3 regions of the Bradyrhizobium sp. USDA 3240 genome follow, and region 3 is predicted to be linked to each of the others. Evidence: predicted binding sites of a transcription regulator. Region 3 holds the regulator's gene; each other region holds the start of a gene.

The links. The regulator PhoB, encoded in region 3, activates phosphate uptake and scavenging genes when phosphate is short. The targets are predictions, from matches to a motif close to TGTCATNNANCTGTCAT.
Region 1: ACVIGA_RS22145 (alkaline phosphatase D family protein) is a predicted target of PhoB. The motif match lies at 1,622-1,638, and genes of this name have one in related genera.
Region 2: ACVIGA_RS06690 (UDP-2,3-diacylglucosamine diphosphatase) is a predicted target of PhoB. The motif match lies at 1,642-1,658, and genes of this name have one in related genera.

The regions. Positions count from the first base shown of each region.
Region 1 is NZ_JBSSGD010000002.1:4,535,831-4,539,104, reverse strand. It holds gene ACVIGA_RS22150 (TAXI family TRAP transporter solute-binding subunit) at 1-1,346, shown strand, start outside; gene ACVIGA_RS22145 (alkaline phosphatase D family protein) at 1,702-3,264, shown strand.
Region 2 is NZ_JBSSGD010000002.1:1,252,069-1,255,342, reverse strand. It holds gene ACVIGA_RS06700 (Lrp/AsnC ligand binding domain-containing protein) at 5-250, opposite strand; gene thiD (bifunctional hydroxymethylpyrimidine kinase/phosphomethylpyrimidine kinase) at 444-1,241, shown strand; gene ACVIGA_RS06690 (UDP-2,3-diacylglucosamine diphosphatase) at 1,682-2,494, shown strand; gene ACVIGA_RS06685 (glycosyltransferase family 4 protein) at 2,491-3,274, shown strand, end outside.
Region 3 is NZ_JBSSGD010000002.1:3,504,919-3,508,192, reverse strand. It holds gene pstB (phosphate ABC transporter ATP-binding protein PstB) at 1-290, shown strand, start outside; gene phoU (phosphate signaling complex protein PhoU) at 302-1,018, shown strand; gene phoB (phosphate regulon transcriptional regulator PhoB) at 1,149-1,859, shown strand; partial or broken gene ACVIGA_RS17315 (IS30 family transposase) at 1,914-2,903, opposite strand; gene ACVIGA_RS17310 (IS110 family transposase) at 3,190-3,274, shown strand, end outside.

The DNA of each region.
Region 1 (3,274 bases), 1.0 Mb from region 3:
TGTTCGTCTTGATCGCGGGCGCGCTCGCCATCGTCGGCGCGACGATCGCCGGTTATTATTTCGCGGTGCGTCCGGTGACGCTGCGGATCGCGGTCGGCCCGGCAAGCAGCGATGACCTCAGGGTCGTACAGGCGCTGGCGCAGGCCTTCAACAACCAGCAGCACACCCAGGTCAAACTGAGACCGGTGCAGACCGACGGCGCCAGCGCCAGCGCGCAGACGCTGGCCGACGGCAAGGCCGACCTCGCCATCATCCGCGGCGATCTCGATGTGCCGAAGAATGCGCAGGCGGTCGCGGTCCTGCGCAAGAATGTCGTGGTGATGTGGGTGCCGCCCGCAGCCAAGGGCAAGGGCCGCAAGGCCGCGAAGATCACCAAGATCGCACAGCTTGCCGGCCGCAAGATCGGCGTCGTCGGCCGCACGCCGGCCAACGTCAATCTGCTGAAGCTGATCCTCACGCAATACGGCGTCGATCCGATGAAGGTCGAGATCGTGCAATTCCCGGCCAATGAGGCGGTCGAAGCCATCAAGAACCTGAAGGCCGATGCCTATCTCGCTGTCGGTCCGGCCAACAGTAAGCTCACGATCGATGCGATCACGGCGTCGACCAAGGACGGCGGCGAGCCCACCTTCCTGCCGATCGATGCGTCCGAGGCGATCGCGCAGAACCATCCGGCCTATGAGGCCGCGGAAATTCCCGCCGGCTCGCTCGGCTCGGCCGACCGGCCCGACGACGAGGTGAAGACGATCAGCTTCTCGCACCATATCGTGGCGCGAAAGGGCCTGTCGGACGCAACGGTCGCGGCCTTCACCCGGCAATTGTTCGCGATCCGGCAGTCGCTCAAGAACGATTTCCCACTTGCCGCCAAGATCGAGACGCCCGATACCGACAAGGACGCCACCATCCCGGTGCATCCCGGCGCGGCCGCCTTCGTCGACGGCGAGGAAAAGACCTTCCTCGACCGCTACAGCGATTACATCTGGTGGAGCCTGATGGCGTTCTCGGCGATGGGCTCGGCCGGTGCATGGTTCGCCGGTTATCTCAAGCAGGACGAACGCAACACCAACACCTCGCAGCGCGAACGCCTGCTGGAGATGCTGAAGACCGCGCGGCAGAGCGATTCGACCGACGAGCTCGACCAGTTGCAGGCGGAAGCCGACGACATCCTGCGCCACACGCTGGACTGTTTCGAGCACGGCGCCATCGAGGAAGGCACGCTGACCGCGTTCAACATCGCGCTCGAGCAGTTCCACAACGCCGTCGCCGACCGCAAGGCGCTGCTGCTCAGCATGCCGCAGAACTTGCAGCGGACTGCGAGCCAGTTCAGGGCCGCGGGCACGGCGTAGGTCTCCATACTGCACGACTACGCCATCGGCGAACGAACTCTCTCCGTTCCCTCCCCCCTTGTGGGGGAGGGTCAGGGAGGGGGGTGCCGCTTGCTCCGTTCAAGTTTGATCCCGAGAACGTCGCTGCGATTGCGCGAGTGTCATTTCGTCTCTGGCGTCACCGCCCGGGGCTTACCCCTCTCCCCAACCCTCCCCCACAAGGGGGAGGGAGCCTGACGCATGTGCTCACCTTACGAAGGACGCGGTCTCTCTGACGATCCGCTCTCCATCCCCCCTGTAATCTCTCCGTCATGGAATTTTTCTAGGTCTGTGCTCGACCGCGGCGCATTGTCGCTGTGACCTGAGGAGGCTCCCCATGACGATCCGGTTCTCGCGAAATCTGACCCGCCGCCGCTTTCTCTCGACCGCTGCTGCGGCCGGCGCCGGCGTGATCGCGATGCCCTATCTGTCGCGCGCGGCCGACCGCCCGGTGATCACCCATGGCGTGCAGTCCGGCGATGTCGGCGTCGACGGCGGCGTGGTATGGGCGCGTGCGGACCGTCCTTCGCAGATGATGGTCGAGGTCGCGACGACAGATTCGTTCAGGAATGCCCGCGCGCTGCCGCCGATCACGGCGCTGCCGGAGAGCGACTTCACCGCCAAGATGCTGCTGGAGAACCTGCCCTCCGGCCAGGACATCTTCTATCGCGTCCGCTTCCGCGACCTCGCCCATGTCGATGTTGTCGGCGAGCCGGTGCTCGGCCGCTTCCGCACCGCGCCGAGCGACCGCCGCGATGTCTCCTTCGTGTGGGGCGGCGACGTCGCCGGCCAGGGCTGGGGCATCAACCCCGACGACGGCGGCATGATCACCTTCGCCGCGATGAAGAAGCACGCCCCGGATTTCTTCCTGCATTCCGGCGACACCATCTATGCCGACGGCGTCGTCACCGCCGAGCAGAAGCAGCCCGATGGCAAGATCTGGAAGAACATCACGATCCCGGAGAAGGCCAAGGTCGCCGAGACGCTCGACGAGTATCGCGCGGCGCATAAATACAATTTCCTCGACAGCAATCTGCGCTCCTTCAATGCCGAGGTGCCGATCTTCGTGCAGTGGGACGATCACGAGGTGACCAACAACTGGTCGCTGTCGAAGCAGCTGCCGGCGGCCTACAAGGAGCGCGACGTCAACGTGCTCGCTGCGCGCGCGGCGAAAGCCTTCCACGAGATGTATCCGATGCGCGAGAGCATCGTCGAGCCGGGCCGCGTTTATCGCACGCTGAGCTACGGCCCGCATCTCGACGTGTTCATGCTCGACGAGCGCAGCTATCGCGGCCCCAACGGTCCGAACCTGCAGGAGACCTACGGCCCCGATGCCTATTTCATCGGTCCGGATCAGATGGCCTGGCTGAAGCGCGCGCTGCTCAACTCGCGCGCCACCTGGAAGGTGATCGCCTCCGATATGCCGCTGTCGCTGATCGTCTATGACGATGCCGCCAACAAGAAGGGCTCGGAAGCCTTCGCGCAGGGCGACGGACCGGCGCGCGGCCGCGAGCTCGAGATCGCCGACATCCTGCGCTTCATCAAGACCGCCGGCATTGCCAACACGGTGTGGCTGACCGCCGACGTGCACTATGCGGCCGCGCACTACTACAACCCGAACAAGGCCCAGTTCCAGGAGTTCGATCCATTCTGGGAATTCGTCTCGGGCCCGCTGCACGCCGGCACGTTCGGTCCGAACGAGCTCGACAACACGTTTGGACCCGAGGTGAAGTTCGTCAAGGCGCCGGGCGAAGCCAACCAGAACCTGCCGCCGTCGGCCGGCATGCAGTTCTTCGGTCACGTCAAGATCGACGGCAAGAGCGGACAGATGACGGTCAGCCTGCGCGACCGCGTCGACGCCGAGCTGTGGGCGATCACGCTCGATCCGAAGCTGGTGTAATCAGGTCGCA
Region 2 (3,274 bases), 2.3 Mb from region 3:
TGCGCTACTTCGCGCCGAACGCCTTGAAGGTGATGATGGTGAGGGTGTCCTGGATGCCCGGGAGCACCTGAACCTTCTCGTTGATGAAATGGCCGATGTCGGTGTCGTGGTCGACGTAGAACTTGACCAGCAGATCGTAATTGCCCGCGGTGGAATAGATCTCGGACGCAATCTCGGCTTCCGCCAGCGCGTTGGCGACGGTGTAGGACTGGCCGAGCTTGCATTTGATCTGGACGAAGAAAGGAACCATCAAAGTCGTCTCCGGGGATTTCCGCGACTATAGGCCAAAAACCGGCCGCCAAGGCAAGGGGGCAAGGCAAGCGGGCAACAAGGCCAACTTGCGGTAAAGTCAGGCGAACTTGCTGCCGATGGGCGGCCGGGCTAGGACAGGCCATGATCCTGTTCGCAACGGTCTCATTCGTCCCAACCGCCGGTGCCGCGCAATGACGCCGGTCGCGCTCACCATCGCCGGCTCGGATTCCTCGGGCGGGGCGGGCATCCAGGCCGACCTCAAGAGCTTTGCCGCGTTCGGGGTGTACGGCGCCTCCGCGATCACGGCGCTGACCGCGCAGAACACCACCGGCGTCAGCGGCATCCATCCGGTGCCCGCTTCGTTCGTCACGGCCCAGATCGATGCGGTGTTCTCCGACCTCGACGTCGGCGCGGTGAAGATCGGCATGGTGGCGCAGGCCGAGACGATCGTGGCGATCGCCGACGGGCTGAAACGCTGGGCGCCGCGCCACATCGTGCTCGACCCGGTGATGGTGGCAACTTCGGGCGATCGGCTGCTCGCTGCCGAGGCGATCGATGCGCTGAAGACCATGCTGTTTCCGCTGGCCTCGCTGATCACGCCGAACCTGCCGGAAACGGCGGCGCTGCTGAACGAGCCGGTCGCCTCAAGCGAGGCCGACGTCGCGCGACAGGGCAGGCAATTGCTGGCGATGGGATGTCGCGCGGTGCTGGTCAAGGGCGGCCATGGGCACGGCGCCGAGAGCATCGACTATCTGATCGATCGCGAGCGCAGCATCGCGCTCGCGGCGCCGCGCATTGAAACTGCCAACACGCACGGCACCGGCTGCTCGCTGTCATCGGCGATCGCAGCCGGACTCGCGAAAGGCGAAGGCCTGGAGACCGCCGTGCGCAACGCCAAGGCCTGGATCACGGAAGCGATCGCCGCCGCCGATCGCTTCGCCGTCGGACATGGCCACGGGCCGGTGCATCACTTCCATAAATATTATTGAAGCGCGGCCGCTGCGTAGCCCGGATGGAGCCAGCGGGTCGCGCGAATGCGCGCCCGATGACAGGCTCCGCGAAATCCGGGACCAGATCATCCGTGGACGCAAGACCCCGGATTGCGCTGCGCTCCATCCGGGCTAAGTAGTCTTCGTTCATCGAAGAGGAAGCCCGTCATTGCGAGGAGCGATAGCGACGAAGCAATCCACTTCCCCGCTTGCGGCGCTATGGATTGCTTCGCTTCGCTCGCAATGACGGTGGATCGGCGTTCCTGTGCATTTCAACGCCTATTCCGCACAGCTTCGTCCACCCATGTCGCCAGATTGTCGCACGCCGCTGTTATCCGCAGGGAAGGGGGCGTGCGGCTGATTCTCGTTAACTGTTAGTGAGGCCTTGGGTCGCGAGGGTCGTCATCGCCTTGTCACAGGAATCTGTTAGGTGCACAGGCATGGGAAGTGACTCCTTGAGTGAAGAAAGCCCCGAGCGGCGCTTTCGCACTTTGTTTATCTCCGATGTCCATCTCGGAGCCCGCGGTTCGCAAGCCGACCGCCTGCTGGACTTCCTCCGCTCCCACGATGCCGACACGATCTACCTCGTTGGTGATATCGTCGACGGCTGGGCGCTGAAGTCGAACTGGCACTGGCCGCAGACCCATAATGATTTCGTGCAGAAGATGCTGCGCAAGGCGCGCAAGGGCGCCAAGGTGATCTACGTCCCGGGCAACCACGACGAGTTCCTGCGCAAATATTACGGCACGCATTTCGGCGGCATCGACGTGGTGGAGAACACCGTTCACACCGGCGCCGACGGCAAGCGCTACCTCGTGATCCACGGCGACATCTTCGATCTCGTGGTGCAGAACGCGCGCTGGCTCGCCCACCTCGGCGACAAGGCCTACGACTTCGCGATCCAGATGAACCGCTTCGTCAACTTCTTCCGCAAGATGTTCGGCGTGCCGTACTGGTCGCTGTCGCAATGGGCCAAGCTGAAGGTCAAGAAGGCGGTGAACTATATCGGCGCATTCGAGGCGACGCTTGCAGGCGAAGCGCGGCGTCACGGCTGCGACGGCGTGATCTGCGGCCACATCCACTACGCGACGATTCATGACGAGCAGGGCATCCGCTACATGAATTGCGGCGACTGGGTCGAGAGCTGCACGGCGCTCGCCGAGCATGAGGACGGCCATTTCGAGATCATCACCTGGACCGACCCGGTACGCCGGATCGCGCCAGTTCCGCGAGTGACGGCACGCGCTGCATGACGCATATCCTGGTCGCGACCGATGCGTGGCATCCCCAGGTCAACGGGGTTGTCCGCACGCTGACCATGATGGCACAGGCGGCGAAATCGCTCGGCGTCGAGGTGAGCTTCCTGACGCCGGACGAGTTCCGTACCTTCGCGATGCCGAGCTATCGCGACCTCCGGCTGGCGCTGCCGTACCAGGCCAAGGTCGCAAGCCTGATCGAGGCCGCCAAGCCCGACAGCATCCATATTGCGACCGAAGGCCCGATCGGGCTGTCGGTCCGCCGCTATTGCCGCAAGCAGGGCCTGCCGTTCACGACAAGCTTCCACACCCGCTTTCCCGAATACGTCTCGGCACGGACGCCGGTCCCCGAGGCCTGGGTGTGGCGCGCGCTGCGCTGGTTCCATCGGCCGAGCCGGGCAGTGATGGCCGCGACCCCGGCGCTGGCCGCCGAATTGCGCCAGCGCGGCTTCCGCAACGTGGTGCTATGGTCGCGCGGCGTCGACACCGCGCTGTTCCACCCGCGCGACGTGGACCTCTGCCTGCCGCAGCCGGTCTATCTCAGCGTCGGCCGGGTGGCGGTGGAGAAAAACCTCGAGGCGTTCCTCGATCTCGACCTGCCCGGCACCAAAATCGTGGTCGGCGACGGCCCGGCGCGGGCGGCGCTGGAGCGGAAATATCCGGAGACCGTCTTCCTCGGCGCCCGCCATGGGGAAGAATTGGCTGAAATCTATGCCGCAGCCGATGTGTTCGTTTTCCCCAGCCGCACCGATACGTTCGGTCTGGTGCTGCTCGAAG
Region 3 (3,274 bases):
TGTGCATCGCGCGCACCGTGGCGGTGCGGCCCGAGGTGATCCTGTTCGACGAGCCGTGCTCGGCGCTCGATCCGATCTCGACCGCCAAGGTCGAGGAGCTGATCCAGGAACTCTCAGAGGACTACACGATCGCGATCGTCACCCACAATATGCAGCAGGCGGCGCGCGTCTCCGACAAGACCGCCTTCATGTATCTCGGCGAGCTGATCGAGTTCGACGACACCAACAAGATATTCACCTCGCCGAGCGATCGACGGACTCAGGATTACATCACCGGCCGGTTCGGCTGAGGAGATACAAGATGGCTTCTGAACATACCGCCAAGGCATTCGACAGCGACCTGCAGGAGTTGACTCGCCTGGTCGCCGAGATGGGCGGCCTCGTCGAGCGGATGATCACCGAGTCGGTCGACGCGCTGATCCGTCGCGACGTCGCGCTCGGCAAGCGCGTGGTCGCCGCCGACATCGAAATCGACAATCTGCAACGCGTCATCGAAGAGCGCGCGGTGCTGACGATCGCCCGCCGCCAGCCGATGGCAATCGACCTGCGCGAAATCGTCAGCGCGATGCGCGTCGCCACCGACCTCGAGCGGATCGGCGACCTCGCCAAGAACATGGGCAAGCGCGTCGCGGCGCTGGAGAGCGATTTCCAGCCGCTGAAGCTGATCCGCGGCCTGGAGCACATGACCGACCTCGTGCTGTCGCAGGTCAAGTCGGTGCTCGACGCCTATGCCGCGCACGATCTGCCGGCGGCGATGAACGTCTGGAAGGGCGACGAGGAGGTCGATGCGATCTGCACCTCGCTGTTCCGCGAGCTCTTGACCTACATGATGGAGGATCCGCGCAACATCTCGTTCTGTATCCATCTGATGTTCTGCGCCAAGAACATCGAGCGGATCGGCGATCACGCCACCAACATCGCCGAGACGGTGTTCTACATGATCGAGGGCCAGCAGATCACCGACAAGCGCCCGAAGGGCGACATGACCAACTTTGCCACCACGGTGCCGGGTACCTAGGACATGATCCGCAGGCGCGGAGCCGGATTGTCTTCACGACAAGTCGTTTCCGCGGGGGTTGTGCTCAGGAAAGTAAGCGTTTCGGTTTGCGTCTGGGCAACGGATCATCACAGAGAGAGAACTTAAACCGATGAGCGCACGCATTCTGGTAGTCGAAGACGAGGAAGCGCTGACGACACTGTTGCGCTACAACCTCGATGCGGAAGGCTACGATGTCGAGACGGTGGGGCGCGGCGACGATGCCGACACCCGCCTGAAGGAGCGCGTTCCCGACCTCGTGGTACTGGACTGGATGCTGCCGGGCCTGTCCGGCATCGAGCTGTGCCGCCGCCTGCGGGCGCGGCCCGAGACCAAGCAGCTTCCGATCATCATGCTGACCGCGCGCGGCGAGGAGAGCGAGCGCGTGCGCGGGCTTGCCACCGGCGCCGACGACTACATCGTCAAGCCGTTCTCGGTGCCGGAACTGCTGGCGCGGGTGAAGGGCCTGCTGCGCCGTGCGAGCCCGGAACGGCTTGCGACCGTGCTGACCTATGGCGACATCGAGCTCGACCGCGAAAAGCGCCGCGTGGCGCGCTCGGGACGTCCGATCGATCTCGGTCCGACCGAGTACCGGCTGCTCGAATTCTTCCTCGAGCATCCCGGCCGCGTGTTCAGCCGCGAACAGCTGCTCGACAGCGTCTGGGGCCGCGACATCTACATCGATGAGCGTACCGTCGACGTGCATATCGGCCGCCTGCGCAAGCTGCTCAATCCGGGCCGCGAGCAGGATCCGATCCGCACCGTGCGCGGTGCCGGCTACGCGCTCGACGACCGCTTCGCGAAGGCCGAGCCGCAGCCGTAAGGCTGTGCAGTGATCATAGACCGCAACACGCCGTCGTCCCGGCGAAAGCCGGGAGGTGGATTCACACTCGAAGTGCAACACTTGATCGGCAAAGGACTCCGCAGGCGTGCGGTAGTCAAGGGATTTGCGTGGGGTGTTGTTGTAGGTGGCGATGAACTGGCGGAATCTGGCGGTCGAGAGGGTTACGAGATCCGTTTTGCGAGGGATGAAGCGGCGCATCCTGCCGATGGCGTTCTCGATACCACCCTTCTGCCAGGGCGCGTGGGGATCGCAGAAGAAGGTCTCGATCGAGAGGCGATGTAGCGCCAGGTGACCGGCAAACTCGGTGCCGTTGTCGAAGGTGACGGTCTGGCGCAGCTCTTGTGGAAGGGCAGCGAAGAAGCGGACGAGATGGCGTGCGACACCGCGCGCAACCTTGCTGGCAAGGCGGATGCCGAGCAGCAGGCGAGAGGTGCGCTCATGCACGGTCAGCACGGCCTGACCGTACTTCGAGAACATCATCAAATCGGCCTCCCAATGCCCGGCGACGCTACGGTCGGCAACCTCAAGGGGCCGATTTGCCAGGGAAACACGGCCTTCGATGAAGCTTGCGGGGCTGCCGCCTCGCTTGCCGCGGAGGCCGCGCTTGCTCTTGGCGCGCGGCAGGTAGCGTCGCCAGTTGAAGTTCGTGGTGCGCCTGAGTTGGCCATAGATGAAGCGGTAGATGGTCTCGTGGGAGATCACCTTGTGCCCGCACTCGCGGGCCAGCCGGCCGGCGATCTGCTCCGGCGACCAACCTCGGCGAAGGCGTTGCAACACCGCGCGGCGCAGGACGGGCTCCCGTTCGAGGCGTCCGCCCGTCCAGCGCCGCGCTCGCATCTGTTGCTGGGCATAATTTGGCTTGTAGCCAGCCTGAACGCTCCGATTACGGCTCAGTTCCCGAGAGATTGTTGATGGCGAGCGATCCAGAGCTGCCGCGATTTGCCGGACCGAGCTGCCATTGGCCGATAGACAGGCAATCTCGCATCGGTCGTCCAGAGAGAGCTGCTTGTAAGTCCGCCCCATGGCAACACCTCCTCAAGGAAGTGTTGCACTTCGTTTGTGAACTCAGGGGACCCATACGCCGCGGCCGTCGCAATCGGCACGCGGCTAGACGGCTTTCTAACAACACCCATTCGTGGTTATGGGTCCCTGTGTCTTGGAAGTCTGTCATGATGGGGTGGGCGGGAAGCCGTTGGGTCCTTGGCGCTTGACGCCGTGAGCCGGCTCGGTCTCCCGCCCGTTCCATCTACAAACCTGAACAGTTGCACGAGGCTGCGCCAACAGACCTCGCATCACAGGGACAGGCACCGTGATCATAGCTCTTCGTTACGTCGGAATCGACATCTCCAAAAAACACCTCGATATCTTTGATGAGGCTGACGGCGTGCCGAGGC